DNA from 4 places in the Kitasatospora sp. NPDC050543 genome. Region 1 is predicted to be linked to each of the others. Evidence: riboswitches for the same ligand, from Rfam matches in the RefSeq annotation. Region 1 holds a riboswitch; each other region holds the start of a gene.
The links. A riboswitch is a leader RNA that binds a small molecule or an ion and turns the genes downstream of it on or off. The one in region 1 is predicted to bind cobalamin.

Region 1 (7,686 bases):
CGGCACCACGGTGCTGCTCGCCGAACACCGGCTGGAGCGGATCGCCCAGTACGCCGACAGCGCGCTGCTGGTCCCGGGCTGCGGGCGGCCGGTGCGCTACGGCGCGCCCGCCGACGTCCTGGCCGATGCGCCGGTGGCTCCGCCCGTCGTGGAGCTCTCCCGGTTGCTCGGCTGGCAGCCCGTCGCACTCAGTGTCCGCGATGCCCGCCGCCGCGCCGCCGGTCACCCGCTGCGTGCCGCCGCCCCCGTCCGCCGGCCGGCCGCCCCCGCCGGGGAGCCGGTTGCGGTGGTGCGGGGCCTGGTCGCGCACCACGGCCCGGTGCCCGCGCTGCGCGGCGTGGACCTGACCCTGCACGCCGGCCGGATCACCGCCCTGATGGGGCGCAACGGCGCGGGCAAGTCGACCCTGCTGGCCTGCCTGGCCGGACTGCACCGCCCGAGCGGCGGCACCGTCAGCGTCGGCGGACTGGAGCCCGCCGAGCTGCGGCGCCGTCAGGCCGCCACCCTGGTGGGCATGGTGCCCGCCGACCCGGGCGACCTGCTGCTCGCCGACCGGGTCGACCACGAGTGCTCCGCCGCCGACCGCGAGGCCGGCGCCACCCGGGGCACCACCGCGGCCCTGCTGGAGCGCCTCGTACCGGGCATCGACCCGGCGGCCCACCCCCGGGCCCTGTCCAGCGGGCAGCGCCTCGCCCTGGCGCTGGCCGTGCTGCTGGCCCGTCGCCCCGGTCTGCTGCTGCTCGACGAGCCGACCCGGGGGCTGGACTACCCGGCCAAGCGCCGGACGACCCGGCTGCTGCGCGACCTCGCGGCGCAGGGCCACGCCGTGCTGCTCGTCACCCACGACGTGGAACTCGCCGCCGCGGCCGCCGACCGGGTGGCCGTGCTCGCCGACGGCGAGCTGGTCACCGATGAGGACACCGCCCCGGCGCTGGCCGCCTCACCCGCCTTCGCACCGCAGACCGCCAAGATCCTGGCCCCCGCGGAGCTGCTCACCGTCGACGAGGTCCGCGCCGTACTGCCCGGCCTGGAGGGAGAGCGCACATGAGCGCCCCGACCGACCACCCCGCGCACCGGCTGCACCTGGCGGCCAGTACCCCGGACCTTCCCCGGCTCGGCCCGCGCTCGGTCCTCGCGCTGCTGCTCGCCACCCTGGTCGGCATCGCGGGCTTCGGCTGGCCCTTCCTGGCCGACCGTGACTCCAAGGTGGCACACGAGGGCGACGCGCCCTGGCTGTTCGCCGCCCTCACCGTGCTGGTCCTCGCGGTGGTCCTCACCGCACTGCTGGACGGCGCCGCCGACGCCAAGGCCGTCGCCCTGCTCGGCGTACTGGCCGCCGTGGGCGCGGCGCTGCGCCCGCTGGGCGCGGGCACCGCCGGGCTGGAGCCGATGTTCGTCATCTTCATCCTGGGCGGGCGGGTGATGGGCCCGGCGTTCGGCTTCGCGCTCGGCAGCACCGCCATGTTCGCCTCCGCGCTGCTCACCTCCGGCATCGGCCCCTGGCTGCCGTTCCAGATGCTCACCGCCTCCTGGGTGGGCCTGGGCGCGGGCCTGCTGCCCCGGCGGGTGAGCGGGCGCCGGGAGGTCGCGATGCTCGCCGGCTACGCGGTCGTGGCGGGCTTCGGCTACGGGATCGTGATGAACCTGTGGTTCTGGCCGCTCAGCATCGACCCGGCCTCGGCGGTCGCCTACGACCCGCAGGCCGGGCCGCTCGGCAACCTGCACCGGTACGCGGCCTTCTACGCCACCACCTCGCTCGGCTGGGACCTCCCGCGCGGTGTGCTCAACGCCTCGCTCGTCCTGCTGGCCGGCCCCAGGCTGCTCCAGGCCCTGCGCCGGGCCATGGACCGGGCCGCCTTCGGAGCGCCGATCCGCATCCTGCGGACGGCGTCCCCCGAGCCCGCGGTGGTACCGGTTCCCGCCCACGGCAAGGGACTTGACGGTCCGCCGGTCGAACGGGATGATGAAGCGTCACAAATGATGACGAATCCGACAATGGGGGAAGTCCGGTCCAAATCCGGCGCTGACCCGCAACGGTAGGACCACCGACCCAGGTCGGCGGCGAGCCCGAATGCCCATCGCCGGAGTAGCGGTTCCCCCAATCCCGTCGCGGTCCGCGGGTCGGAGCCCCCGGGCATCTCCCCACGGCGCTGCCGGCCGCCAGGGGCAGCCCGGGCGCGCTGTGCCACGGGCCCGGAGAGGCCCACCATGCCCGTCCGTCACCGGACCACCACCCTGCTCGCCGCCGCCCTGGCCCTGACCGCGCTGCTGCCCGCCGCCACCGCGCAGGCCGCGCCCGCAGGCGCCGACGCCACCACCCACCGCCCCGACGCCGCGGCCGCCGGCTGGCTCGCCCGCCAGCTCGTCGACGGCGAGCACTTCGAGGCCACCTTCAACGGTGTGACCTACCCCGACCAGGGCCTCACCGTCGACGCCGTGCTGGCCCTCGCCGCCTCCCGCACCGGCGACCAGTACGCCACCAAGGCCACCACCTGGCTCGCCAAGCCGGAGTCCTCACCGGCTACCTCGGCGACGGCACCACCGAGGCGTACGCCGGCGCCACGGCCAAGCTCCTGCTCGCCGCCGAGGTCCGCGGCAGCGACCCGACCACCTTCGGCGGGGTCGACCTCCCCGCCCGGCTGCGCTCCCTGCAGAGCACCGGCGGACGCTTCTCCGACCGCTCCCAGTGGGGCGACTACAGCAACTCCTTCGGCCAGTCCCTCGCCCTGATAGCCCTCGACCGCACCCCGGGCGGCGCCCCCGCCGAGGCCGCCGACTTCCTCGCCGCCAGCCAGTGCCCCGACGGCGGCTACCCGCTCTCCTTCGGCCAGCCGACCTGCACCTCCGACGTGGACGCCACCGCCCTCGCCGCCCAGGCGCTGGCCGCCACCGGCCGTCAGGCCAAGGCCCAGGCCGGCCTCGGCTGGCTGACGGCCCACCAGGGCGCCGACGGCGGCTTCGCGGCCACCGGGGCCGCCACCGCCAACGCCAACAGCACCGGGCTCGCCGCGCAGGCCCTGCTCTCCGCCGGGCGCCTCGGCGCGGGCCTCAAGGCCTGGAGCTACCTCACCAAGCTCCAGCTCGGCTGCGCCGCCGCGCCCGCCGACCGCGGCGCGGTCGCGTACGACGGCACCGGCTTCAACGCGGCCACCGCGCCCCGGGCCACCACCCAGGCGGTGCTCGGCCTGGCCGGCACGGGCCTCGCCGAGCTGACCGCCCACGGTTCCCGCCCCGCCGCCCCGGCCCTCGCCTGCCCCAACGGCAGCTGACCACCCGGCAGCCGTACTACCCGTACTACCCGTACTACCCGTACCACCCGCGCCGCCTGCCCGACCCCTGCGCAGCCCCGCGCCCGAGCGACCTCACCGAAAGGCCCACCCGTGAGAGACACCCGCACCCCGACGCGCCGCCCGCTGCGCCGCACCCTCGGCTCGGCCGCCGCCGCTGCCGCCCTGACCGCCGGTCTGCTCGGCACCGCCGTCACCACGGCGCCCGCCGCCCAGGCCGCCGCCTGCACCGGCACCTCCGGCGTCACCGTCGTCGTCGACTTCACCGCCCTCGGCGGTGGCATCCAGACCGGCTGCGCCCCCGGCGACCCCGCCACCGGCCTCGCGGCCCTCACCGGCGCCGGCTTCGGCTACGCCTTCCACCCGCGCTTCCCCGGCATGGTGTGCCGGATCAACGCCCTGCCCAACCCGTGCAACGGCGCCCCGGCCACCGCCTACTGGTCGTACTGGCACGCCGCGCACGGTGGCGCCTGGTCCTACAGCACCTTCGGGGCGGGCAGCCACGACCCCGCCCCGGGCGATGTCGAGGGCTGGGCCTTCGGCGCGGGCGCCCAGCCGGGCATCACCGCCCCCTGACCGGCGTGCCCGCCCGCTGACCCGAGCCGCCCGCCGACCCGAGCGGCCCGGTGACCCGAGCCGTCCGTCCGGGCCCCGCACGCGAGCAGCGCGTGCGGGGCCCGGACGGGCACCCCACGGCCCCGCCCGCCGCGACTATCGCTGACGTCACATCGTCACCGTCCGTGGTGCGGCGGCGAAGGGGCGTACCAGCCAGTACAGTCGGGCCGTGGAGTTCCGAACAGACATCCTGGGCGCCCCCTACGAGGCCGCCGAACTGCCGCTCGCCGCCGACGAGGAGGGCGCCGTCAGCGCGACCCTGGTCCGCAGGCTCGCCCCCGACACCGGTGGGCCCAGGCGCGCCGTGCTCTATGTGCACGGCTACGTGGACTACTTCTTCCAGACCCACCTCGCCGACCACTTCGTCGGCCTCGGGTACTCCTTCTACGCGCTCGACCTGCGCAAGTACGGCCGCTCGCTGCGTCCGCACCACTCGCCGAACTTCATCCGCGACCTCCGCGCGTACGACGAGGAGCTGGACGAGGCGGTCCGGATCATCCGCGAGGTCGACGGCCACCAGCAGCTGCTGGTCAACGGTCACTCCACCGGCGGTCTGGTCACCGCGCTCTGGGCCGACCGCCGCGCCGGGCGCGGCCTGGTCGACGCGCTGTTCCTCAACAGCCCCTTCCTCTCCATGCCGGCCGCCGCCCCCGTCCGCGCCCTGAGCGCGCCCGCCGTGCAGGCCCTCGCGCGCGTGTCCGCGACCCGCAAGCTGCCCTCCACCCTCAACCCGCACTACGTGCACAGCCTGCACCGCGACCACCGCGGCGCCTGGGACTTCGACCTCGCCCTCAAGCCCGCCGAGGGCTTCCCGCTGTACGCCGGCTGGCTCGCCGCCATCGACCGCGGCCAGCGGCAGGTCCGGCGCGGCCTGGCGATCGACTGCCCGGTGCTGCTGATGGCCTCCACGGCCTCCGTCGCGACCAGCAAGTGGCAGGCCGCGCTCCACCACGCCGACGCCGTCCTGCGCGCCGACGACATCGCCGCGCTCGGCCCCCGGCTGGGCGGCCACGTCACCACCGTCCGGATCGAGGGCGGCATGCACGACCTCGTGCTGTCCGGAGAATCCGCGCGCGAGCAGCTCTTCACCGAACTCGACCGCTGGCTCACCGCGTACCTGCCGGTGCCGAAGTGAGCCCGGCGGATCCGCTGCCCGTCCAGCGGCGGGTGGCGCTCGGCACGGCCAAGCTGATGCCCGACCTCGACCGCGAGGGCGGCTGGCTGCTCACCCTGGACGACACCCCGCAGTCCTACGTCGACCTCGCCGAGCCCACCCACCTGGAGTTCGAGTACGTCCGGCGGCTCGGCCATCTGGTCGACACGCTGGCCCCCGCCGGGGAGCCACTGGACGCCCTGCACCTGGGCGGCGGGGCCCTCACCCTGCCGCGCTACCTGGCCGCCACCCGGCCGGGATCGCGCCAGCAGGTGGTGGACATCGACGGCCCGCTGCTCACCCTCATCGAGGAGCAGCTGCCGTGGCACGGCCCCGGCGCCGACATCACCGCCGCCCCCGGCGACGCCCGCGAGGCGCTGGCCGCCGCGCCGCCCGGCTCGGCGGACCTGGTGATCGCGGACGTCTTCCACGGCTCGCGGACCCCGGCGCACCTCACCTCGGTGGAGTTCCTGCGGCTGGCCGCGGCCGCGCTGCGCCCCGGCGGCTGCTACGCCGCCAACCTGGCCGACGGCCCGCCGCTGGACTTCGCCCGCGCGCAGGCGGCGACGCTGCGCGCCGTCTTCCCGCAGACCTGCCTGGTGGCCGAGCCCTCGGTGCTGCGCGGCCGGCGCTACGGCAACATCCTGCTGATCGGCTCGGACCGGCCGCTGCCCGTCGAGGAGCTGAGCCGCAGCCTGGCCGGTGATCCCTTCCCGGCCCGGCTGTGCGACGCGCACGCGCTGGCGGAGCTGGTCGGCCGCACCGCCCCCGTCCTGGACTCCGAGGCCCGGCCGTCGCCGCCACCGCCGGACGGCGCGTTCAGCATCGGCTGACGGCTGACGGCTGACGGCTGACGGTTCGTCGGCGCGTCGGGGTGCCGGGTGCGGGAGCCCGGTACCCGTGGTGCCAGAATCGGCGGGTCCGGCCAGCCCCGATCGAGCCCTCTCCGATCGAGCCCCCTCCGAAGGAGCGCACGACCATGACTGCCGATCGCCCGTCCTCCTCCGCCCCGGCCGTCCCGCCCGACGGCATGCCGGTCAGAGCCGAGCTGGACGCCGTCCCCGAGACCGCGCTCTGGACCCTCTACCACCGCGCCGTCGAGGCCCGCCGCCCCGACTCGGTGCTCTCCGACCCGATGGCCGTCGAACTGGTGGACCGGCTCGACTTCCCGTTCGAGGAGCGCTTCGGCCCCGGCGGCGGTCTCTCGGCGCAGCTCCAGGCGCTGCGGGCGGCCTGCTTCGACCGCGAGGTGGCGGACTTCCTGGCCCGTGATCCGCGCGGCACCGTGGTCTGCCTGGGCGAGGGGCTGGAGACGCAGTTCTGGCGGGTGGACAACGGCCGCGCCCGGTGGCTGGGCGTCGACCTGCCGGAGTCGGTGGCGCTGCGCGAGCGGCTGCTGCCGCCCGACCCGCGCCGGCGTTCGGTGGCCTGCTCCGCGACCGACCCGCGCTGGATGGACGAGGTGGACCCGGCCCGCGGCCTGCTGATCACCGCCGAGGGCCTGCTGATGTACCTGCGCCCGGCCGAGGTGCGCGAGCTGATCGCCGCCTGCGCCGAGCGCTTCCCCGGTGCGACGTTCGTCTTCGACTCCGTACCGCGCTGGTTCAGCCGGCTGACCGTCCGGGGCAAGATGCGCGACCGGCACTACCAGGCCCCGCCGATGCCCTTCGGCATGGACGCCGACGAGCAGCACAAGCTGGCCACCGCGCACCCGGCGATCACCGAGATCCGCGACGTGTACCCGGTGGGCGGCCGGGGAGTGCTGCGCCGGCTGTTGCCGGTCGCCGGCCGGCTGCCGGTGCTCTCGGCCAGGCGTCCGTCGGTGGTGGCCCTGCGCTTCGGCACCCGGCGGTAGGGCGGCGCAGCGCCGGGTGGCGGCTCCGCGCGGGGCAAGCGGAAGTCAAAGGATCTTCAAGGAACCGGAAAGCCCTCCGAGGCGTTTCACACCTGGGCTGACGGCGCCGCCGGGCGGCCCGGGGGATTAGGCTGCCCTGACGGGGGGAGCGGCCCCACCGCTATTCGGATCGTCGAGACCGCCGTCTCGTCCTGCCACGGAGGTACCGGCTTTGCTGCACGTTGACGCCTGGATCGAGAGCGTCCCACCGGGCTCGGTGTACGCCCTCATCGGTCTGATCATCGGGCTGGAGAGCCTGGGCATCCCGCTGCCCGGCGAGATCGCGCTCGTCACGGCCGCGCTGCTCGCGGCGCAGGGAGTGGTCCGCCCCGAGTGGATCGCGCTCTGCGCCATCCTCGGCGCGATCATCGGTGACTCGATCGGCTACTCCATCGGGCGCAAGGGCGGCAAGCCGCTGTTCGACAAGCTCGGCCGGAAGTTCCCCAGGCACTTCGGGCCCGAGCACCTGGAGACGGCCGAGCGGGCGTTCCAGAAGTGGGGCATGTGGGCGGTGTTCTTCGGCCGCTTCGTCGCCCTGCTGCGGATCTTCGCCGGGCCGCTGGCGGGCGCCCTGCGGATGCCGTACTGGAAGTTCCTGATCGCCAACGTGCTGGGCGGGGTCATCTGGGCGGGCGGTACCACGCTGCTGGTGTACCAGGTCGGCAAGGTCGCCGAGAAGTGGCTGAAGAGCTTCTCCTGGATCGGTCTGATCGTGGCGGTGCTCGGCGGCGCGCTGA
Region 2 (7,686 bases), on a different contig from region 1:
GACGACCAGGCATCCGAAGCTGACGACCGAGCAGAGGGTCAGGATCCACTGACGGCGGATCGTGTAGCTGTACTTCTCCTGGGCGTTGGGCGGAGCCGGCAGCAGCAGGGTGTGGGTGTCCTCGACCGGGTTGCTGCGCCGCCGCCCCGCCGCCCTGCGCCGTCGGCCGGTGGCACTGGTGGCAGCGCTCACGGCGCGGCACCTCCTGAATGGGGTCGTTCACGGCCTTCAGGGGTGAACTGGCAAGCCAGAGCCGCCCCCGGGTCGGCCATCTTATCGGACGCTTACTTGCGCGCTGAGGCGCCTGGAAGCCGGACCGGGCAGGCCCGGGGCCGGGCGGGCCGACGGCCCGGCAGGACCGCCACCGCCCACCCCGGATGACACCGGCTCAGTGTCCGGCGCCGGTGCCCTTCGCCCTCGACAGCAGGGCGTCCTTGGCGTAGTCGGAGAGCGCGGGCGCGGCCGCCGCCGCCAGCGGGTCCGCCAGGCCCGCGCCCTGCTTGAGCGTGCCGGCCACCGTGAAGTAGCCGTACCGCCCGACGTAGCCGTGCGTCTCCGAACAGCCGGACTCGGTGCAGAACGGGCCCACGCCCTGACCGGGCAGGCCCTGGATGGCACCGATGTGCTTGGCGAGGGCCACGTCGGCGGTCGCCTTGTTGTCGAAGACGGCGATCCCGATGGTGACGGCGCTGTCGCCCGAGACGTACGTCGCCCGGACGAGTGAGCGGCAGGCCTCGTCGCTGATCGCCTTGCCCAGACCGCCGGTGGTGGCCTTGGAGCACGGCGTGGTGATGCCGGTGCCCTTGCGGGTCCAGACCTTCCCGTCGATGGTGCGGGTCTGGTCCGCGAAGAGCACCGCGGGGTCGACCGGCGCCTTGTCGGTGCCGGCGTCCGAGATGAACGTCACCGGGTCGGCGGACGGCGTGCCCGGGCTGCTGGCCGCGGTGGTCGGCTTGGTGTCGCCGCCCTTGTCGCCCTTGTCGGTCATCATCAGGCCGGCCGCCACCCCGCCGCCGACCAGCACCAGAGCCAGCGCCGTGGCGCCGATCCAGAGCTTGCGGCGCTTACGGGACTCGCTCTCGTGCCGGTCCGCCAGCGCGGCCCAGTCCGGCTCGCCCAGCGCCGGCGCGGGCGGGCCCGGCTGCCACTGCTGCGGCTGCGGCTGGACGGGCTGCGGCACCGTCGGCGGGATCTGCTGCTGCGGCGGGACCTGCTGCCCCGGCGCCGTCTGCCCGTACGGCACCGGCGGCGGCCCGAAGCCCCCGACCGGCGGCGGCGCAGGCTGCTGACCGCCCTGCCCGGCCACCGGAGGGGCGGGCTGCGGCGCCTGGGGTACGGGAGGCTGCCCCTGCGGCGGCTGACCCTGCGGCAGCGGCCCCGCCGCCCCCGGCTGCTGACCCTGCACCGGCTGTGCGGGCTGACGCGTCCACTCGGCCGGTACGCCCGTTCCCTCGCTCATGAGGCGAGATCGTATGGCATGCCCATCGGGAGCGGCCCAACCGGTAACCAATCCGTTCCCAAATCCGGACCCGCCGGGGCCGCCGGGCCCGCGCCCCCACACCGCCGGTTATCACCCCGACACGCCACGCTGCACAACATGTGGGTGCAACATCGGGGTGGCACCACTAGATGTATGCTCACTCCTGCTGTCGAACGCAGGGGAACCCGGTGGGAGTCCGGGACTGCCCCGCAGCGGTGTGCGGGGGGCCGATGCCGTCCCCGCGAGTCCGAATACCTGCCGACGGCGTGCCACACGGCTTCCCCGCAGAGGCCTTGAAGCACGGAAACACTTCCGGACCTCGCGGGCGGGCCGGGGGATGACACCGTTGCGCGACGCCTCCCGGCGTACGCGCCGTGCTCCCCTGCCCGCACCGGTCCGGTGATCTTGAGTCGTCCGCCGCCCGATCGCCGCCAGGAGAGAGCGCCTTGACCATCGCTGCCTCAGTCGCCCTGCCCAACCAGGGCACCAGCACCGCCCCCGCCGACCGGCCCGACCCCGGTGCGGCGCTCCTCCGGCTGCTCACCGACCGCAGCGTCGACCTCCCCGAGGTCGACCCCGGCCACGTCGCCGCCGCCGCACTGCGCGGCCGGCACGCCGGCTCCGACTTCGCCGAGCTGCGCGGACTCGCCGTGGAGGCCGCGGCCTCGATGATCGCCGAGGACCCGCAGTACTCCAAGCTGGCCGCCCGCCTGCTCGCACTGGAGATCTCGGACGAGGCGATCGGCCAGGGCGCGGTGTCCTTCGCCGCCTCGATCGCGGTCGGCCACGCCGAGGGCCTGATCGGCGACACCACCGCCGCGTTCGTCGCCAAGCACGCCGACGCCCTGGACGCGCTGATCGACCAGCGCGGCGACGACCGCTTCGAGTACTTCGGCCTGCGCACCGTGCAGTCCCGCTACCTGCTGCGCCACCCGATCACCCGCAAGGTCATCGAGACCCCGCAGCACTTCCTGCTCCGCGTCGCAGCCGGCCTGGCGGTCGGCGACAACGAGCAGTCGGTGCGCGAGGTGGCCGAGCTGTACGCGCTGATGAGCGCGCTCTCCTACCTGCCGTCCTCGCCGACGCTCTTCAACTCGGGCACCAAGCACCCGCAGATGTCCAGCTGCTACCTGCTGGACTCCCCGCTGGACAACCTGGACTCGATCTACTCGCGCTACGCGCAGATCGCCCGGCTCTCCAAGCACGCCGGCGGCATCGGCCTGTCCTACTCGCGCATCCGCTCGCGCGGCTCGCTGATCCGCGGCACCAACGGCAAGTCCAACGGCATCGTGCCGTTCCTGCGCACCCTGGACTCCTCGGTCGCCGCCGTCAACCAGGGCGGCCGGCGCAAGGGCGCGGCCTGCGTCTACCTGGAGACCTGGCACGCGGACGTCGAGGAGTTCCTGGAGCTGCGCGACAACACCGGTGAGGAGGCGCGGCGTACCCACAACCTGAACCTCGCGCACTGGATCCCGGACGAGTTCATGCGCCGCGTCAACGCGGGCACCGACTGGTCGCTGTTCTCCCCCGCCGACGTGCCCGAGCTGGTCGACCTGTGGGGCGCCGACTTCGACGCCGCGTACCTGAAGGCCGAGGCCGAGGGCAAGGCCGTGCGCACCATCCCCGCGCAGACCCTGTACGCCCGGATGATGCGCACCCTGGCGCAGACCGGCAACGGCTGGATGACCTTCAAGGACGCCTCCAACCGCGCCGCCAACCAGACCGCCGTCCCCGGCCGGACCGTCCACTCCTCCAACCTCTGCACGGAGATCCTGGAGGTCACGGACGACTCCGAGACCGCGGTCTGCAACCTCGGCTCGGTGAACCTGGGCGCCCACGTGGCCCCCGGCGCCACCCCCGCCGACCTGCTGGGCGCGATGGACTGGGACCGGCTGGACGCCACCGTGCGCACCGCCGTCACCTTCCTCGACCGCGTGGTGGACATCAACTTCTACCCGACCCCCGAGGCCGGCGCCTCCAACTCGCGCTGGCGCCCGGTGGGCCTGGGCGTGATGGGCCTCCAGGACGTCTTCTTCAAGCTGCGGATCGACTTCGACTCCGCCGAGGCCAAGCAGCTCTCCACGCTGATCGCCGAGCGCATCATGCTGGTCGCCTACGAGCGCTCCAGCGAGCTGGCCGAGCGCCTGGGCCGCCACGAGGCGTACGAGGAGACCCGCGCCGCCCGCGGCCAGCTGCACATCGACCACTTCGAGACGGCCCCGCAGTGGACCGAGCGCTGGGACGCGCTGCGCGCGCGGATCGCCGAGACCGGCCTGCGCAACTCGCTGCTGCTCGCCATCGCCCCGACCGCGACCATCGCCTCGATCGCCGGCGTGTACGAGTGCATCGAGCCGCAGGTGTCCAACCTGTTCAAGCGCGAGACCCTCTCCGGCGAGTTCCTCCAGGTCAACCCGTACCTGGTGCGCGAGCTCAAGGAGCTGGGCGTCTGGGACCAGCAGACCCGGGACGCGCTGCGCGAGGCCAACGGCTCCGTCCAGGAGCTGGGCTGGCTGCCCGGCGAGGTCCGCTCGCTCTACCGCACCGCGTGGGAGCTGCCGCAGCGTGCCCTGATCGACCTGGCCGCCGCCCGGCAGCCGTACATCGACCAGAGCCAGTCGCTGAACCTCTTCATGGCCGCGCCGACCATCGGCAAGCTCAGCTCGATGTACGCCTACGCCTGGAAGGTCGGCCTGAAGACCACCTACTACCTGCGTTCGCGCCCGGCCACCCGGATCGCCCAGGCCGCCTCCGGTGCCGCCCGTACGGCCGCCCCGGCGCCCGTGCCGGTGGCCACCCCGACCCTCACCCCGGAGCAGGAAGCCGCGCTCGCCTGCTCCCTGGAGAACCCCGAGTCCTGCGAGGCCTGCCAGTGAGTTCCGAAGACCGTCAGAAGATGCTGCTCGACCCCGGCTTCGAGCTGACGCTGCGTCCGATGCGCTACCCGTCGTTCTACGACCGGTACCGGGACGCGATCAAGAACACCTGGACCGTCGAGGAGGTGGACCTGCACTCCGACGTCGCCGACCTCGCCAAGCTCAGCGAGGGCGAGCGGCACATGATCGGCCGGCTGGTCGCCTTCTTCGCCACCGGTGACTCGATCGTCGCCAACAACGTGGTGCTGAGCCTCTACAAGCACATCAACTCCCCCGAGGCCCGGCTCTACCTGTCCCGGCAGCTGTTCGAGGAGGCCGTGCACGTCCAGTTCTACCTGACGCTGCTCGACACCTACCTGCCCGACCCGGACGACCGCGCGGCGGCCTTCGACGCGGTGGAGAACATCCCCTCCATCCACCAGAAGGCGCAGTTCTGCTTCAAGTACATGAACGCGGTCGACCACCTGGACTCGCTGCAGACCAAGGAGGACCGCCGCGCGTTCCTCCTCAACCTGATCTGCTTCGCGGCCTGCGTCGAGGGCCTGTTCTTCTACGGCGCCTTCGCGTACGTGTACTGGTTCCGCTCCCGCGGTCTGCTGCACGGCCTGGCCACCGGCACCAACTGGGTGTTCCGCGACGAGTCGATGCACATGGACTTCGCGTTCTCCGTGGTGGACACCGTCCGCGAGGAGGAGCCCGACCTCTTCGACGACGAGATGGCCAAGCAGGTCACCGCGATGCTGGAGGAGGCCGTCGAGGCCGAGCTCCAGTTCGCCCGTGACCTGTGCGGCGAGGGCCTGCCCGGGATGAACACCGAGTCGATGCGGGAGTACCTGCAGGCCGTCGCCGACCAGCGCCTGGCCCGGCTCGGGATGCCGATCCGCTACGGCTCCAGCAACCCGTTCGGGTTCATGGAGCTGCAGAACGTGCAGGAGCTGACCAACTTCTTCGAGCGCCGGGTCTCGGCGTACCAGGTCGCGGTCGAGGGCACGGTCGCCTTCGACGACGACTTCTAGACCCGACCCGCTCCGGACCCGGCGCCTTCGGGACCGGATGTGCCAAGGGCCCGGCACCGCGATGCGGTGCCGGGCCCTTCGTCGTGCGGTGCGTCAGTCGTTGGGGACGGTCGCGTAGCGCGCGGTGCCCTCGGCCATCTGCCGCAGCGCGTCCTTGCGGTCGCGCTTGGAGAGCCGGTCGATGTACAGGTAGCCGTACAGGTGGTCGGTCTCGTGCTGGAGGCAGCGGGCGAAGAAGCCGGTGCCCTCGACCCGGATCGCGTTGCCGTCCTTGTCCTGGCCGGTCACCGCCGCGTAGTCGGGCCGGGCCAGCTCGGCGTACGCGGTCGGCACGGAGAGGCAGCCCTCGTTGCTGTCGTCCAGCACCCGGCGCCCGGCCGGGAGCTCCTCCAGAACCGGGTTGATCACATGGCCGATGTGGCGCACGCCGTCGTCGTCCGGGCAGTCGTAGACGAAGACCTTGGCGTCGACGCCGATCTGATTGGCCGCCAGGCCCACACCCTCGGCCGCGTACATCGACACGAACATGTCGTCGATCAGCGCGGCGAGGTCGGCGTCGAAGGAGGTGACGTCCTTGCACTCGTGGTGCAGAACGGGGTTGCCGACCACGGTGATCGGACGGGCCGTACCCCTGGAGAGGTCGGGCTCCTCACCGACCACCTTCAGCGGGGCCTGCGGGGTCTCGTCGTGCTCGTGGTCGTGCTCGTGGCCGTGGTCGTGGCCGTGCTGGTCCGCCATCGCTGCTTCCGCTTCCGTGGGTCTACCGAGGTATACCGATCAAGGGTACGGCCCCGGCGAGGCCGCCGATCCTTACTCTCGGGGGCCGGGCCCGCGGCGCTCCCGCTAGCAGACCTCTTCGAGGTCCCGGTAGGCGCGGGTGCCCGGGCTCGCGATCACCCAGCGCTCCAGCAGTCCGCGCACCAGCGCGGCCGGAGCGGCGATCCCGCACTCCCGCTCGGTCAGCCAGGACATCCCTCCGGCGCCCTGGCTGAGGTGGCTCAGGTGGCCCGGGTGGGCGGCGTCACCGTCGTCGTGCGGATCGTGGTGGGCGGTGTGGCCGTCGTCGGCCGCCATCCGGCTCTCCGAGCAGGCGCGGCACAGCAGCCGCACGGAGGACGTCCAGTCCTCGGCCGCGTAGCCGGCGTCCGCCACCAGCCGCTCCAGCGCGTCCCGGTCCCCCGCCGTGGCGGCCTGGAGCAGCACCACGTAGGTCGGCACCGGGGACGGCGCCCACAGCTCGATCTCGTCGAAGACGGGGTAGGCCACGCCGTCCGCGACCCGCTCGCCGTGCGGGGCGCCGTCGTGCAGCACCACCTCCCCCCAGCGCCGGCCGGAGGAGGGCAGCGGGATGGACAGCACCTCGATCCGGGCCGGGTCCAGCCGGCGGCCCCACACCACCTCGGACTCGCCCTCGGGGGAGAGCCGCACCGGGGTGGTGCCCAGGTCCAGGCTGACCGGGCCGTCAACCGGCCCGCCCGTACCGCCGGGCAGCCGCAGGCCGTACGCCTGCCAGGCGCGGCGGGCCAGCGGCCAGTCCTGCAACGCGGTGGCGGTGATGCCGAGGTTCCACCAGTCGGGGGCGCCGTGCTCGCGGTCGAGCAGCGCGACCGCTCTCAGGCCGGCGGCTCTGGCCTGCTCCCAGTCGCGGCGGAACTTGTGCAGCAGAGCCAGGTTGAACCAGGAGTCGGACAGCCACGGTTCCAGGTCCGCGGCCATCACGAGCAGCGCGCCGGCGTCCTCGTAGCGGCCGTCGCCGATCAGCGTGAAGGCCCGGTCGGTCGTCTGCCGCCAGGTGGCGGAGGGCCGGTGCCGTGTCCGGTGGAAGATCCTCACGTTCGTCCCTGCCGTTGTCGTCCGCTAAGTCCCGCACCGTCGTCCCGCAGTTGCAGGAACGGTCCCGCACCGCAGCACCAGTCCCGCACCACAGGACCCGGACCGCAAGCCCTGCGCCTCACATCGTGCGCCTCACACCCCGCGGCGGCTGTCGGAGCCCCGGATCGGGTGTTCCACGCTACGACCGCATCCAACCACGGCCGCCACGGAGCGCGCTCCCCGCAGGCGGGGTTCAGCCGGGTTCCCTGGCCCTGCTGCCGACCCGGGCCAGCGCCTCGACCACCCTCGGGTCGTACACCCGGCCGCGTTCCAGCCTCAGGCGCTCCAGCGCCTCCAGCCGGCCTGCCGGGTCGGGCAGGCCGCGGCTGCGGGCGGCGGTGAGCAGGTCGTCGTGGGCGTTGGCCACCCGGATGATCCGGGCCGCCAGCGGCAGCGTCCGGTCGTACCCGCCGTCCGGGCCGTGACAGGGATCGGCCAGCCGGGC
Region 3 (7,686 bases), on a different contig from region 1:
CGCGGCGGACGGTGGCGGGCCAGTCCAGCACCGGCGAGTCGACGATCAGACCGCTGACGGAGTCGGCGAAGGAGGAGCGGGCGACCGTCTGGAGGGCCATCGTGGCGCCCAGCGACCATCCGTACAGGACGACCTTGCCCGCCCCGGAGTCCGTCGCCAGCCGGACGGCGGCCTCGACGTCACGCCACTCGGTGTCGCCGAACCTGCCGATCCCACCGGGGGCGGCCGGCGCGCCCTCGTCGCCCCGATAGGTGAGGGAGAGAGTGGGGAGCCCGAGCCGGTTCAGCAACGGGAGCACGGGGAGGGTCTGCTGCCGGTCGGTGCCGGGACCGTGCACCAGCAGCACCCAGGTGCCGCGCATGCCCGGCACGTACCAGGCGGGCATCGGGCCGAGCTCGCCGTAGGCGGCGGTCTCGGTGTACTCGAGGCCGAGCGCGGTGGCCGGGTCGCCGAGGAGGACGCGAGGGGTGAGCCGGACCTCGATGCCGGGCTCCAGGACGCCGCGGTCGCCGTGGTCGGCGCGCTCCAGCCGGCGGGTGACGCCGTTCTCGTCGCGGTGCACGACGTCGCCGACGACGGCGTGGCCGTCCGCACCCCACTCGACGGCATAGCGGCCCGGGCGCAGCGTCGCCGTGGTCGGGGTGAAGGTGACACGGTCGGCGGCCACGGACAGCACCAGGGCCGGACCCGACGGATCCCCCGCGCGGCGGCGGCGGGCGGTGACTCCCGGAAGGACCACCCGGTCGGACACCTTGCGCCCCAGCGCCAGCACGGCGATGCCGGTGCCGACGACGGCAGCCGCCACGACGGCTGCGGTTCCCCAACGCATATCGCTCCCCGCTCTGCTGATCGCGGACTGGCCGGTGCTTCCCAGTCCACTTCTCCGCGGGGCGCGGGGCCACCGGTGCGGGGCCGTCCGGGGCACGGCGCCGGACGTGGGGGCGCGGGACGGGAGGCGGGGACGGGAGGTTGGGGGCGCGGGAAGCGGGCCGAGGCGGCGGGGGTTCGGGGGCAGGCAGGGAGAGGCGGGCGGATCAGACGGGGATGCCGGTGTCCTCGCGGGCCAGGAGCTCCCAGAAGCGCTCCGTGATCGGCTGGGTCGGCTGGGCCGGCTCCACCCGGGCCAGGGAGGAGGAGCCCCAGCTGCCCGCGCCCCAGTGGGAGGAGAGCTGGTACTCGCCCTGAATCACCGTCAGCACCTTCGACAGTGCCTCCCGGGGGACGGGGACGATCCGTCCTATCGCCCTGGCCTGCGCCTGCCAGCGTCCGTCGATGCACTGCCGGAGCCGCTGGTCCAGCTCCTCCCGGCGCCCCGTCACCGTGAGCAGGTCCCGCAGGGTCAGCCCCAGGGCCTGGGCGAGGGAGTACGTCTGCTCCTCGTCGCCGGTCCACCTGCCGGAGCTCTCGGCCTGCTCGTAGGTGCGGTCCGAGACGCCGATCCGGCGGGCGGCCTGCTCCTGGCTGAGCTCGCGGGCCACCCGGAAGTCGCGCAGGCTGGCGGGCCGGGCGCCCATCAGCTGCACGGCGGGGCACCACAGCGCGCGGGCGAGGGCGACGAACTCCTCCTCCGAGGGCCGGACCTCGCCGCTCTCCCAACCGAGGACGTGGGACGGCAGCAGTCGGACCCCGTGCGCGGCCATGCCCTCCGCCACCTGCTGGGGGGTCAGGCCCAGCCCGGCGCGGTGCGCCCTGGCCGCCGCGGGCGAGAAGGGCACCGGTGTCACGGGAGGCTGTCTGCGTCGCATGGGACACGACCGTACGGGCCCCGGCAGGCGTGTCCCCAGGCGCCGAACGCACGAAGCGCAGCAGGGGGCCTCACTGGGCGATTGTGCGATCCCATGAATCCCGATGGCGCGACGGTTGTTCTACTCGGAGGTAGCGACGGTTTCCGGCGCCGAGCACAAGCTACGCGAGTAGCTCATGCCCGACCTGCGTACCTGCCGGTCCGTCAGGCTTGGATGATCAACCGATTCCGGCACCGGCCGCCCACCCCGCGGGCCTGCGGTCCGCGCCACGCGCGGCCGGCCGCGGCGGCCGGCGCGCGTGCCCGGGCACGCGAGCCCGGGCACGCGAGCCCGGGCACGCGAGCCCGGGTGCACGCCCGGGTGACGTGTGACCAACCCCTCCGTGACCTTGGTTGACTCCCCCTCGAACCGCGTGATGGGATCCTTCAGCCATACGGAGGCATGTAGAGGAAGCCGGTGCGAATCCGGCGCGGTCCCGCCACTGTCACCGGGGAGCACGCTCGAAGCACGGCCACGGCGTACAGCTGGAAGGCCCGAGAGTGCGTCAGAACCCGGAAGCCAGGAGACTCTAGCCCCCGTGACGTCGATCCAGGGCGCGGACCCTGAGTGAGGACACGCACGCCATGCAGGCTGCCCGGGCCGCCCACCGGCCACCGCCGTACGCCCACGCCGGCCGCCCCGCCGTCCCCGCTGTCCCCGCTGTCCCCGTCCTCATCGGCCTCGCCTGCGTACCCCCGGCCGTTCCCGCAGCCGTCCCCGTTCCGCCGTGCGCCGGCTGACCCGCGGGGCCGCCTTCGCCCTGGGCGTCGTCGCCGGCCACCTCGCCGACGCCCGCTTCGCCGACCCCCGGCGCGGTCACCCGGTGGCCGCCTTCGGCAACGCGGCCGGGCGGCTGGAGAAGCTCCTCTGGCGTGACGCACGCGCGGCCGGGGCGGCGTACACGGCGGTCTGCGTCGGTGCCGTCGCCGCCGGCGCGGTGGCCGCCGAGCGGACGCTCGGACGCGGCGCCGCCGGCCGGGCCGCACTCGCCGCCGCCGCGACCTGGACGGTGCTCGGCGGCACCTCGCTCACCCGCGAGGCCCGCACCATCGGGCGGGCCCTGACAGCCGGTGACCTCACCGCGGCCCGCGAGCGGCTGCCGCACCTGTGCGGGCGGGACCCGAGCGCGCTGGACGAGCAGCAGATCGCCCGCGCGGTGGTGGAGTCGGTGGCCGAGAACACCGCCGACGCGGTGGTGAACGCCCTGGTCTGGGGCGCGTTCGCGGGTACGCCCGGGCTGCTGGCGTTCCGGGCCGTCAACACCCTGGACGCCATGGTCGGGCACCGCTCGGCGCGCTACCGGCGCTTCGGCTGGGCCTCCGCGCGGCTGGACGACGTGGCCGGCTGGCCCGGCGCCCGGCTCACCGCGCTGTTGACGGTGTGTGCCGCGCCGGAGCCCGGCACCGCCTGGCGGGTCTGGCACCGCGACGGCTCCGCCCACCCCAGCCCCAACGCGGGCCAGGCCGAGGCGGCCTTCGCCGGCGCGCTGGGCGTGCGTCTGGGCGGCACCCTGCGCTACGGCGAGCGGGTCGAGCACCGGCCCGTGCTCGGCGCCGAGCTGCGCCCGGTGACGGTGGACGACATCGAACGGGCCTGCCTGCTCTCCCGCCGGGTCGGCCTGCTGGCCCTGGCCGTCAGCGTCGCCGGGCACGGCACGCTGCGCCTGGCCGCCGCCTCGGCGCGAACGCTCGGCGTACCGCCGACGGGAGCGAGGGAAGCGACGGCAGCGGTGGCACCAGCGGCAGCAGCGGCCGGAGCACCCGCTCAGCCGGGCGCGCACGCCGCGCCCCGCCGGAGCACGGGCGCATCAGCCGGCTCGGCGGGCACCGCGCACACCGCCGCACCGGCCCCGCGCCGCGCCACCGCCGGCCGCGCCGCGGGCAACGCGGTATCACCGACCGGACACCCGGGTACGAGGCCCCTGGCCGTGGCCGCCCTGGCCATGACCACCCTGGCCGTGGCCGTACTGGCCCGGGCCGCCCGGGCCGCAGCGAATGAGGGAGACGTATGAGCGGGGCGCTGCTGGTCGCCGGGACCACCTCGGACGCCGGGAAGAGCGTGGTGACCGCCGGGATCTGCCGGTGGCTGGCCCGGCAGGGTGTCAGTGTCGCGCCGTTCAAGGCGCAGAACATGTCGCTCAACTCCTTCGTCACCGCCGACGGCGCCGAGATCGGCCGCGCCCAGGCGATGCAGGCACAGGCCGCCCGGGTCGAGCCCGAGGCCGCGATGAACCCGGTCCTGCTCAAGCCGGGGGCGAACGGCCGGAGCCAGGTGGTGCTGCTGGGCCGCGCGGTCGCCGAGGTCGGCGCGCTGGACTACCGCGAGCGCAAGCCCGTCCTGCTGGAGCGGGCGCTGGAGTGCCTGGCCGATCTGCGCGGCCGGTACGACGTGGTGGTCTGCGAGGGCGCCGGCTCGCCTGCCGAGATCAATCTGCGGGATCGCGACATCGCCAACATGGGCCTGGCCGTCGCCGCCGGGCTGCCGGTGGTCGTGGTCGGCGACATCGACCGCGGCGGGGTCTTCGCCGCGATGTACGGAACGCTGGCGCTGCTGTCGCCGCAGGACCAGCGGCATGTGGCCGGCTGGTTCGTCAACAAGTTCCGGGGCGACGCCCGGCTGCTCGCGCCCGGCCTGGACATGCTGCACGGGCTGACCGGCCGGCCCGTCCTCGGCACCCTGCCGATGCTGGCGGGGCTCTGGCTGGACGCCGAGGACTCGCTCGACCTCTCCACCGTGGTGGACCGCGAGGACACCCGAGGCCCGTACGGCGCGGACGTGCTGCGGGTCGCCGTGGTGCGGCTGCCCCGGCTGTCCAACTTCACCGACGTGGACGCGCTGGCGCAGGAGCCCGGGGTGCTGGTGCGCTGGGCGACCCGGCCAGAGGAGCTGGCGGACGCGGACCTGGTGATCCTGCCGGGCACCCGGGCCACCGTCGCCGACCTGGCCTGGCTGCGCGAGCGCGGCCTGGAGTCCGCGCTGCTGGCACGGGCGGCCGCCGGGCTGCCGGTGCTCGGGGTGTGCGGCGGCTACCAGATGCTCGCCCGGGAGATCGTGGACGAGGTCGAGTCGAAGGCCGGGGCCGTGGCGGGCCTGGGGCTGCTGCCCACCCGGGTGCGGTTCGGCGCCGAGAAGGTGCTCGCCCGGCCGGTCGGCGAGGCGTACGGGCAGCGGGTCGAGGGGTACGAGATCCACCACGGGGTGGTGGCCGTCGAGGGCGGGGAGCCCTTCCTGGACGGCTGCCGGGTGGGCTCGGTGTGGGGCACGACCTGGCACGGCGCGCTGGAGAACGACGGCTTCCGCCGCGAACTGCTCCGGGACGTGGCGCGGCTGGCGGGGCGCTCGTTCGTGCCCGCGCCCGACACCTCGTTCGCGCAGGCCCGGGAGAAGCGGCTGGACCGGCTCGGCGACCTGATCGAACAGCACGCCGACACCGACGCGCTGTGGCGGCTGATCGAGGGCGGCGTACCGGCCGACGGCCTGCCCTTCGTGCCGCCGGGTGCGCCGTGAGGGATCTGATGGGTACGGATGTTGAAGGCCTGGCAGAGGAGAGGGACACCCGATGAGTGACGTCCGATACCCGTTCACCGCGATCGTCGGCATGGCCGACCTGCGGCTCGGACTGCTGCTCAACGCGGTCTCCCCCGCCGTGGGCGGGGTCCTGGTGCGCGGCGAGAAGGGCACCGCCAAGTCGACGATGGTGCGTGCGCTGGCCGGGCTGCTGCCCTCGATCACCACGGTCGGGGACTGCCGCTTCGCCTGCGACCCGGCCTCGCCCGACCCGCAGTGCCCCGACGGCCCGCACGACGGCGCCCCGGAGGCCGCCAGGGCCGCCCACCTGGTCGAACTGCCGGTCGGTGTCTCCGAGGACCGCATCGTCGGCTCGCTCGACCTGGAGCGCGCCCTCGCCGAGGGCGTGAAGGCGTACGAGCCCGGGCTGCTGGCAAAGGCCCACCGTGGCGTGCTCTACATCGACGAGGTCAACCTGCTCCAGGACCACGTCGTCGACCTGCTGCTGGACGCCGCCGCGATGGGCCGCTCGTACGTGGAACGCGAGGGCGTCTCGGTGCGGCACGCGGCGCGGTTCCTGCTGGTCGGCACCATGAACCCGGAGGAGGGCGAGCTGCGCCCGCAGCTGCTCGACCGGTTCGGCCTGACCGTCGAGATCGCCGCCACCCGCGATCCGCAGGAGCGCGCCGAGGTGGTCCGGCGCCGGCTCGGGTACGACGCGGACCCGGCGGACTTCGCCGCGCGGTTCGCGGAGGAGGAGCAGGCGCTCGCCGAACGGATCACCGGCGCCCGCGAGTTGCTGGCGAAGGTCGAGCTGACCGATGCGGCGCTGCGTCAGATCACCGCCGTCTGCGCGGCGTTCGAGGTGGACGGGCTGCGCGCCGACATCGTGATGGCGCGCACGGCGGTCGCGCTGGCCGCCTGGGCCGGGCGGACCGAGGTGCTGGAGGAGGACGTCCGCAAGGCCGCCCAGCTCGCCCTGCCGCACCGCCGGCGCCGCAACCCCTTCGACGCCCCGGGGCTCGACGAGGAGCTGCTCGACCGGACGCTGGAGGAGCACGCGCAGACTCCCGAGCCCGCCGGGCCCGAGCAGCCGGAGGGCAGCCTCGACGAGCAGCAGCCCGACCCGGACCGCGACCCCGACGGCGACCACGACCCGGACGGCGGTCCCGACGGGGACGGCCGGGGCCCCGGCGGCGGGCCGGACGGCGGGGGCGGTGCGCCCGACCCGGCCGGCCCCACGGCGCCGGCCGACACCGCCGCGCCCGACGACGGCCGCGATCCCCAGGCCCCCGAGCAGGGCGTCCCGGCCCAGGACCACGGCCCGGCCCGGGAGGCCGCGCCCGTCGCCGCCGGGGAGCCGTACCGCACCAAGCTGTTCAAGGTGCCGGGCACCGGCAAGGGCGCCCGGGGCCGGCGCTCCCCCGCCGAGACCGACGGCGGCCACACCATCCGCGCCCGGCGCCCGGCCGGCGCCCTCACCAGGCTGCACCTGAGCGCCACCCTCCAGGCGGCCGCCCCGCACCAGCACGCGCGCGGGCGCAGCGGGCGGGCGCTGGAGCTGCGCCGGGACGACTTCCGGGAGCAGGTGCGGGAGGGGCGGGAGTCCAACCTGGTGCTCTTCGTGGTGGACGCCTCCGGTTCGATGGCCGCGCGGCAGCGGATGACCGCCGTCAAGGGCGCGGTGTTGTCCCTGCTGATGGACGCCTACCAGCGGCGGGACAAGATCGGCCTGATCACCTTCCGCGGCTCGGGTGCCGAGCTGGCCCTCCCGCCGACCTCCTCCGTGGAGGTGGGCGCGGCCCGGCTGGAGTCGCTGCCGACCGGTGGCCGTACGCCGCTGGCCGCCGGGCTGCTGCGGGCGCACGAGGTGCTGCGCGTGGAGCGGATGCGCGATCCGCACCGGCGCCCGCTGCTGGTGGTGGTCACCGACGGGCGGGCTACCGGCGCGCGGGACGCCCTCGCCGAGGCCGGCCGGGCCGCCGGGCTGCTGGCGGGCCGCGGGCTGGCGAGCGTCGTCCTGGACTGCGAGTCCGGGCCCGTCCGGCTCGGCCTGGCCGGGAGGCTGGCCGGTCAGCTCGGGGCCTCGGCCGTCACCCTGGAGGAGCTGCGCGCCGAGGGCGTGGCGGCGCTCGTCCACTCGCACCGCGGCGGCGGCCCGGGCCACCGCGGTGCCTCCGCCTCGCGCGGCACCACCCACCGCAGCAGCACCCACCGCAGCACCACCACCGACCGAAAGGCAGCCTGACCCATGCCGCAGGGAAAGCCGGAGACCGTCCCCGACGATGGCCTGACCACCCGCCAGCGCCGTACGCTGCCGATCACTGCCGTGCACACCGGCCCGGGCAAGGGCAAGTCCACGGCCGCGTTCGGGATGGCCCTGCGGGCCTGGAAC
Region 4 (7,686 bases), on a different contig from region 1:
CAGCAGCGCGGCCAGCGCCCGCCGGGCGGTGAGCGGCGGATGCAGCAGCCGGTGGACGGCGAGCCCGACGGCGCACTGGAGGGCACCGAACAGGACGGCGAGCGGCAGCAGCCCGGGGCCGATCGAGGGGATCAGCCAGTACATCGCGACCAGGATGAAGCCCGCGCCGAAGCACCAGCCCCGGATCGCGGCCTCCCGGCCGGTCGGGGCGTGCTGCATCAGCAGCAGGCCGGGGACCAGCGCGATCCAGGCCAGGGCCCCGAGGCCGGCGTCGGGGAAGCAGAGCACCGGCAGCGCGCCGGAGGCCAGCGCGGCCGACCTGAGCGTGCGGGGCCGGGCGGGCTGGGCGAGGGCGGCGCGGAGCGACATCCTCCGATTGTCCGCTCCGGGAGGGATTGCCACCAGGCTGCCGGGCCGCCGGCGGGTGTGAATCCGGTGGCCGCGTGATGACGCCGCCCGAAGTCCGGCACCGACCGTCCGACGTCCGGTACCGAGCGTCCGAAGTCCGGTGCCGACCGCCGGCCCCGGGACCCGTCGGGCGGCATGACGATGCCTGCCGCCGGATCGCTCCGGCGGCAGGCATCTCACGCGTCACATGCGGCACACAGTCACACGCGTGCCCGCACCTCAGGCATCGGTGCGCAGGCGCGGGGCGGTCTCAGCCCTCGCCCTCCAGGTCGCCCTCGGTCTCCAGGAAGGCCGCCTGGAGCTGCTCGATGAGCTCCGGGTCCGGCTCGGCCCACAGGCCGCGGCTCGCGGCCTCCAGCAGCCGCTCGCTGATGCCGTGCAGCGCCCAGGGGTTGGCGCCGGCGAGGAACTCCCGGTTGGTGGTGTCGAGCACGTATTCCTGGGTGAGCTTCTCGTACATCCAGTCCGCGACCACGCCGGTGGTGGCGTCGTAGCCGAACAGGTAGTCGACGGTGGCCGCCATCTCGAAGGCGCCCTTGTAGCCGTGCCGGCGCATCGCCTCGATCCAGCGCGGGTTGACCACCCGGGCGCGGAAGACCCGGGCCGCCTCCTCGGTGAGGGTGCGGGTGCGGACGGTCTCCGGGCGGGTGGAGTCGCCGATGTACGCGGTCGGGGCCTTGCCGGTGAGCGCGCGGACGGTGGCCACCATGCCGCCGTGGTACTGGAAGTAGTCGTCCGAGTCCGCGATGTCGTGCTCGCGGGTGTCGGTGTTCTTCGCTGCCACGGTGATCCGCTTGTACGCCGTCTCCATCTCCTCGCGGGCCGGGCGGCCCCCGAGGTCGCGGCCGTAGGCGTAGCCGCCCCAGACGGTGTAGACCTCGGCCAGGTCGGCGTCGGTGCGCCAGTCCCGGCTGTCGATCAGCTGGAGCAGGCCGGCCCCGTACGTGCCCGGGCGGGAGCCGAACACCCGGACGGTGGCCTTGCGCTCGTCCCCGTGGACGGCCAGATCGGCCTGGACGTGGGCGCGGACGAAGTTCTCCTCCGCCGCCTCCTCCTGGCGGGCGGCCAGGCGCACCGCGTCGTCCAGCAGGTTGACCACGTGCGGGAAGGCATCGCGGAAGAAGCCGGAGATCCGCAGCGTCACGTCGATGCGCGGGCGCCCGAGTTCGGCGAGCGGGATCGGCTCCAGGCCGGTGACCCGGCGCGAGGCGTCGTCCCAGACGGGGCGCACGCCCAGCAGGGCGAAGGCCTCGGCGATGTCGTCGCCGGCGGTGCGCATCGCGCTGGTGCCCCAGAGCGAGAGGCCGACCGACGGCGGGTACGCGCCGTCGTTGTCCGCCCGGTAGCGCTCGACGAGGGAGGCGGCCAGCGCCTGGCCGGTCTCCCAGGCGAGCCGGCTGGGCACCGCCTTGGGGTCGACGGAGTAGAAGTTGCGGCCGGTCGGCAGCACGTTGACCAGCCCGCGCAGCGGGGAGCCGGACGGGCCGGCCTTGACGAAGCCGCCGCCGAGTGCGTGCAGCACCGCGTCCAGTTCGTCGGTGGTGGCGGCGAGGCGCGGCACGACCTGGTGGGCCGCGAAGTCCAGCACCTCGCCGACGGCCTGCGGCAGCCCGGCGGCGACCTTCTCCACCGCCTCCGGTGCCCAGTCCTCGGCCTCCATCGCCTCGACCAGCTCGCGCGCCTTGGCCTCGGCCGTGTCGGTGGCGGCCAGCGTCGGGGCGGACTCGTCCAGGCCGAGTGCCTCACGCAGGCCGGGCAGCGCGGCGACGCCGCCCCAGATCTGGCGGGCGCGCAGGATGGCCAGCACGATGTTGACCCGGTCCACCCCGGCGGGGGCCTGGCCCAGGACGTGCAGACCGTCGCGGATCTGGGCGTCCTTCACCTCGCAGAGCCAGCCGTCGACGTGCAGCAGGAAGTCGTCGAAGCCGTCGTCCTCGGGGCGCTCGTCCAGGCCGAGGTCGTGGTCCAGGCGGGCGGCCTGGATCAGCGTCCAGATCTGGGCCCGGATCGCGGGCAGCTTGGCCGGGTCCATCGCGGCGATGTTGGAGTGCTCGTCCAGCAGCTGCTCCAGGCGTGCGATGTCGCCGTAGGAGTCGGCGCGCGCCATCGGCGGGACGAGGTGGTCGACCAGGGTGGCGTGGGCGCGGCGCTTGGCCTGGGTGCCCTCGCCGGGGTCGTTGACCAGGAACGGGTAGATCAGCGGGAGGTCGCCGAGGGCGGCGTCCGGGCCGCAGTCGGCGGACAGCGCGGCGGTCTTGCCGGGCAGCCACTCCAGGTTGCCGTGCTTGCCGAGGTGGACGACCGCGTCGGCGCCGAAGCCGCCGTCCTCCTGGTCGGCCGCGATCCAGCGGTAGGCGGCCAGGTAGTGGTGCGAGGGCGGCAGGTCGGGGTCGTGGTAGATCGCCACCGGGTTCTCGCCGAAGCCGCGCGGGGGCTGGATCAGCACCAGCAGGTTGCCGGCCCGCAGGGCGGCCAGCACGATGTCGCCGTCCGGGTTCCGGCTGCGGTCGACGTACAGCTCGCCGGGCGGCGGGCCCCAGTGCTGTTCGACCTCGCCGCGCAGGCCCTCGGGGAGGGTGGCGTACCAGCGGCGGTAGTCGGCGGCGGGGATCCGGACGGGGTTACGGGCGAGCTGGTCCTCCGTCAGCCAGTCCTGGTCGTAGCCCCCGGCCGCGATCAGGGCGTGGATCAGCGCGTCGCCCTCGTGGCTGTCGTCGCCCTCGGCCGGGGTCAGGCCGGGCAGCGCGGCCGGGCCGTCCACGGGCCCGATGTCCCAGCCCTCGGCGCGCAGCCGGGTGAGCAGCCGCACGGCGCTGGCGGGGGTGTCCAGGCCGACCGCGTTGCCGACCCGGGCGTGCTTGGTCGGGTAGGCGGACAGCACCAGCGCGAGCCGGCGCTCGGCCGGCGGGATGTGCCGCAGCCGGGCGTGCCGGACGGCGATGCCGGCGACCCGGGCGGCGCGCTCGGGGTCGGCGGCGTAGACGGTGAGGCCGTCCTCGTCCAGCTCCTTGAAGGAGAACGGGACGGTGATCAGGCGGCCGTCGAACTCGGGCACGGCGACCTGGGTGGCGGTGTCCAGCGGGGAGAGGCCGTCGTCGCTGGCCTCCCAGGCGGCGCGCGACCAGGTGAGGCAGAGTGCCTGGAGGATCGGGCGGTCCAGGGCGGCGAGCGCGCCCGCGTCCCAGGCCTCCTCGTCGCCGCCGGCCGAGGCGTCGGCCGGGCGGGTGCCGCCGGCGGCGAGCACCGTGGTGATGATCGCGTCGGCCTTGCCCAGCTCGGCGAGCAGCTCGGGCTCGGCGCCGCGCAGCGAGGAGCAGTACAGCGGGCGGGCGCGGGCGCCCTTGTCCTCGATGGCCCGGCAGAGCGTCTCGACGAAGGCGGTGTTGCCGCTCATGTGGTGGGCGCGGTAGTACAGCACCGCGATGACCGGGCCGTCGGCGTTCTCGGCGGGCGCGGTGCGCTCCAGCGGGCCCCACTCGGGGGCGGAGGCGGGGGCGGCGAACCCGTGGCCGGTGAGCAGCACGGTGTCCGAGAGGAAGGCGCCGAGCTCGGCCAGGTTGGCCGGGCCGCCGTGCGCGAGGTAGGCGTGCGCCTCGGCGGCGATGCCGGCCGGGACGGTGGAGAGCTCCATCAGCTGGGCGTCGGGGGCCTGTTCGCCGGTGAGCACGATGACCGGGCGGGGGCCGGCCAGCAGCGCGTCCAGGCCCTCCTGCCAGGCCCGGCGGCCGCCGAGCAGGCGGACCACCACGAGGTCGGTGCCCTCGGTGAGGGCGGGCAGGTCGTCGGCGGTGAGTCGGGCGGGGTTGCCCAGGCGGTAGCGCACCGGGCCCTCGCTGGCGCGGGCGCTGAGCAGGTCGGTGTCGGAGGTCGACAGGAGCAGGATCATGCGGCGGCCCTCCAGGCCTGGTGGGTGCCCCGGGCCGAAGGGCCTGCCGGGGTGTGGGCCTCGCTCGTCCGGGCGGTGGCCGCGGAGTGGTCGCGGGCAGGGGGGAAGAGCGGGCGGGCAGCGCCGGGCGGGGGCACGGGCATGCGGGAGCGCATAGGTCGAGCCTTCCTCGGGGTCCGCGCCCCGTGGGGGTCCCCCCGGCCGGAGACCGGGGGAGGGTGGAGGACGGCAGGAGTTCCTGGCTCCCACGGGCGAACCGTGGTCACAGTGGCGGGACCGCACCGGGTTTGCACCGGTTTCCTCCCCTTTGCGCCGTCTCTGGCGTGAGCGGGCCCGCGAGGGCTCGCCCGGGAGCATAGTAGGTGCTGAGGGTGATCTACGGGACAGAGCGTCCGGTCGGATCATCGGTATGCTCGCCGCCATGTCACCGACCTCCGACCCCGCAGCTCCCGGGCCCGTCGTGCCCGACCGGGCGCGCGAGGACGCCTGCCCGGGGGCCCTTCGTCTACATACCGCCGATGACGGTGCGCTCGCCCGAGTCCGGCTGCCGGGTGGTCTGCTGACGCTCGATCAGGTGGTCACGCTGGCCGAGGCCGCCGAGCTGCTCGGCGACGGGCACCTGGAGACCACCTCGCGCGGCAACGTCCAGCTGCGCGGCCTGCCCGAGGACTGCGGCCTCGAACTCGGCACCCGGCTGCGGGCCGCCGGGCTGCTGCCCTCCGACCGTCACGAGCGGGTGCGCAACATCGTCGCCTCCCCGCTGTCCGGCGTGGACGGCAACGGCCGTGCGGACACCCGTACTTGGACCCGCGAGCTGGACACGGCGCTCTGTGCGGCCGACTGGTCGCCCGGACTGTCGGGCCGCTTCCTGTTCGCGCTCGACGACGGACGCGGCGACGTGGCCGGCCTCGACGCCGATGTGACGTTGATCGCAACGGCCGGCGGCGGCGCCCTGCTGCGGCTCGGACGGTCCGCCACCGCGCTGCGGGTGCCGGCCGGCCGGGAGGTGGAGTACGCGCTGCGGGCGGCCGAGGCGTTCCTCGAACTGCTGCGGGCGAGCGGCGTGCGGGCCTGGCGGATCCGGGAGGCCGACCCGGACGGCGCGCTGCTGGGCGCGCGGCTCGGCCTGGCGGCTCAGCCGCTGCCCGCTGAGCCGACGGCCGCTGGGCCGCTGCCCGCGGGGCCGCGCGGTTCGCGGTCCGGTGCGGGTGCGCTGCCCCGGCTCGGCGTGATCGAGGGGCCGGACGGCCGCTACGGGCTCTCGGTAGGCCTGCGCTTCGGCCGGGTCTCCGCCGCGCAGTGGCGACTGCTGGCCGAGGCGGGCCGCGCGGCCGGGACGGCCGCGGGCGACGGTGAGGGTGAGCTCCGGGTGACGCCGTGGCGTGGTGTGGTGATCCCCGCCCTGACCGCCGGCGCCGCCCGCGACCGGGCCGCCCGGCTGTCGGCGGCCGGCCTCGGCCTGGATCCCGGCTCCCCCTGGACGCTGGCGATGGCCTGCACCGGAACCCCCGGCTGCGCCAAGTCGCTGGCCGACGTCCGGGGCGAGGCCGCCCGGGCCCTCGAAGCGGCGGCGGCGGGCGGGCCGTCCGCCGCCCGCCTGCTCCCCGTGCACTGGTCCGGCTGCGAACGGCGCTGCGGCCACCCCCTCGGCGAGTGGGTGGACGTACTTGCCACCGGGGACGGGTACGAGGTCTCCGTCAGGCGTCCCCCGTCCACCACCGGCTCCCCAGATTCCCCGCAACGAGTGACAACGCAACAGATGGCCGAGGCAGTGGCCGAGGCCCGGAGGACCACGTGATCGAGTACGAGAAGGACGGCGCGGCCATCTACCGCGAGTCCTTTGCCACCATCCGGGCCGAGGCCGACCTCGTGGGGCTGCCCGCCGACGTCTCGCAGGTCGCCGTCCGCATGATCCACGCCTGCGGCATGGTCGACCTGGTCGAGGACCTGCTCTGGTCGCCCGGCGTGGTGGCCTCCGCCCGCAGGGCGCTGCGCGACGGTGCGCCGATCCTCTGCGATGTGTCGATGGTCGCCAGCGGTGTGACCCGCAAGCGGCTGCCGGCCGACAACGAGGTGATCTGCACCCTCTCCGACCCGTCGGTGCCCGGGCTCGCCGAGCGGATGGGCAACACCCGCAGCGCCGCGGCCATGGAGCTGTGGCTGCCCAGGCTGGAGGGCGCGGTGGTCGCCGTGGGCAACGCGCCCACCTCGCTGTTCCGGCTGCTGGAGATGATCGAGGCGGGCGCGCCGCGCCCGGCGGCGGTGATCGGTGTACCGGTCGGCTTCATCGGGGCCGCCGAGTCCAAGCAGGCCCTCGCCGAGCACCCGTCCGGCCTGGAGCACCTGGTGGTGCGGGGTCGGCGCGGTGGCAGCGCCATGGCGGCGGCGGCGATCAACGCGATTGCGAGCGAAGTAGAGTGACGGATCTTCAGCCATCGGCCACCGGCCGGCTCTACGGCGTGGGCCTCGGCCCCGGCGACCCCTCGCTGGTGACCGTCCGCGCCGCCGAACTCATCGGCAAGGCCGACGTGGTGGCGTACCACAGCGCCCGGCACGGCCGCTCGATCGCCCGCTCCATCGCCGAGCGCTACCTGACGGGTGGCCAGATCGAGGAGCAGCTCGTCTACCCCGTCACCACGGAGGCCACCGAGCACCCCGGCGGTTACCGCGGCGCGATCGACGAGTTCTACGAGGAGGCCGCCGCCCGGCTGGCCGCCCACCTGGACGCCGGGCGTGACGTGGTGGTGCTGGCCGAGGGCGACCCGCTCTTCTACGGCTCCTACCAGCACATGCACAAGCGCCTCGCGCACCGCTACCCCACCGAGGTGGTGCCCGGCGTGACCTCGGTCAGTGCGGCGGCCGCCCGCCTCGGCCGGCCCCTGGTGGAGGCCGAGGAGGTGCTGACGATCCTGCCCGGCACCCTGCCGGAGGAGGAGCTCGCCGCCCGCCTCGCGTCCACCGACTCCGCCGTGATCATGAAGCTCGGCCGGACCTTCCCCACCGTTCGCCGCGCCCTGGAGCGCGCCGGACGCCTCCAGGACGCCCAGTACGTCGAGCGGGCCACGATGGCCGCCGAGCGGACGGCGCCGTTGGCCGAGGTCGACCCGGAGAGCGTGCCGTACTTCTCGGTCGCGGTGCTGCCGAGCCGGATCGGGCTGCCCCCGCACGAGCCCGCGGCCGGCGACGCCACCGCAGGCGGTACGGGCGACGGTACCGGTGCCGGGCCGGGCGAGGTGGTCGTGATCGGCCTCGGCCCGGCCGGGCCGCTCTGGCTCACCCCCGAGGCGCGCGGTGAACTCGCCGCCGCCGACGACCTGGTGGGCTACACCACCTACATCGACCGGGTGCCCGTGCGGCCCGGCCAGCGCCGGCACGGCTCGGACAACAAGGTC

Region 2: it holds a riboswitch for cobalamin, as region 1 does, so the genes downstream of both, ACIBH3_RS00705 (ribonucleoside-diphosphate reductase subunit alpha) here and ACIBH3_RS27050 (hypothetical protein) in region 1, are expected to answer to the same signal.
Region 3: it holds a riboswitch for cobalamin, as region 1 does, so the genes downstream of both, ACIBH3_RS11810 (cobalamin biosynthesis protein) here and ACIBH3_RS27050 (hypothetical protein) in region 1, are expected to answer to the same signal.
Region 4: it holds a riboswitch for cobalamin, as region 1 does, so the genes downstream of both, cobN (cobaltochelatase subunit CobN) here and ACIBH3_RS27050 (hypothetical protein) in region 1, are expected to answer to the same signal.

The regions. Positions count from the first base shown of each region.
Region 1 covers NZ_JBITGZ010000026.1:78,529-86,214, forward strand. The annotation lists gene ACIBH3_RS27040 (ABC transporter ATP-binding protein) at 1-1,048, shown strand, start outside; partial or broken gene ACIBH3_RS27045 (ECF transporter S component) at 1,045-1,872, shown strand; cobalamin riboswitch at 1,968-2,098, shown strand; gene ACIBH3_RS27050 (hypothetical protein) at 2,209-2,730, shown strand; partial or broken gene ACIBH3_RS27055 (hypothetical protein) at 2,730-2,837, shown strand; gene ACIBH3_RS27060 (hypothetical protein) at 2,850-3,269, shown strand; gene ACIBH3_RS27065 (flagellar hook-length control protein FliK) at 3,381-3,863, shown strand; gene ACIBH3_RS27070 (alpha/beta hydrolase) at 4,072-5,037, shown strand; gene ACIBH3_RS27075 (spermidine synthase) at 5,094-5,888, shown strand; gene ACIBH3_RS27080 (class I SAM-dependent methyltransferase) at 6,035-6,910, shown strand; gene ACIBH3_RS27085 (DedA family protein) at 7,125-7,686, shown strand, end outside.
Region 2 covers NZ_JBITGZ010000001.1:169,741-177,426, forward strand. The annotation lists gene ACIBH3_RS00695 (glycosyltransferase family 2 protein) at 1-45, opposite strand, end outside; gene ACIBH3_RS00700 (hypothetical protein) at 389-1,459, opposite strand; cobalamin riboswitch at 1,617-1,758, shown strand; gene ACIBH3_RS00705 (ribonucleoside-diphosphate reductase subunit alpha) at 1,927-4,353, shown strand; gene ACIBH3_RS00710 (ribonucleotide-diphosphate reductase subunit beta) at 4,374-5,369, shown strand; gene def (peptide deformylase) at 5,463-6,107, opposite strand; gene ACIBH3_RS00720 (tetratricopeptide repeat protein) at 6,213-7,202, opposite strand; gene ACIBH3_RS00725 (HD-GYP domain-containing protein) at 7,435-7,686, opposite strand, start outside.
Region 3 covers NZ_JBITGZ010000007.1:230,686-238,371, reverse strand. The annotation lists gene ACIBH3_RS11820 (prolyl oligopeptidase family serine peptidase) at 1-829, opposite strand, end outside; gene ACIBH3_RS11815 (helix-turn-helix domain-containing protein) at 1,035-1,724, opposite strand; cobalamin riboswitch at 2,148-2,335, shown strand; partial or broken gene ACIBH3_RS11810 (cobalamin biosynthesis protein) at 2,521-3,468, shown strand; gene ACIBH3_RS11805 (cobyric acid synthase) at 3,792-5,291, shown strand; gene ACIBH3_RS11800 (putative cobaltochelatase) at 5,344-7,539, shown strand; gene cobO (cob(I)yrinic acid a,c-diamide adenosyltransferase) at 7,543-7,686, shown strand, end outside.
Region 4 covers NZ_JBITGZ010000009.1:198,413-206,098, forward strand. The annotation lists gene lnt (apolipoprotein N-acyltransferase) at 1-369, opposite strand, end outside; gene cobN (cobaltochelatase subunit CobN) at 659-4,294, opposite strand; cobalamin riboswitch at 4,504-4,626, opposite strand; gene cobG (precorrin-3B synthase) at 4,716-6,092, shown strand; gene ACIBH3_RS14480 (precorrin-8X methylmutase) at 6,089-6,715, shown strand; gene ACIBH3_RS14485 (precorrin-2 C(20)-methyltransferase) at 6,712-7,686, shown strand, end outside.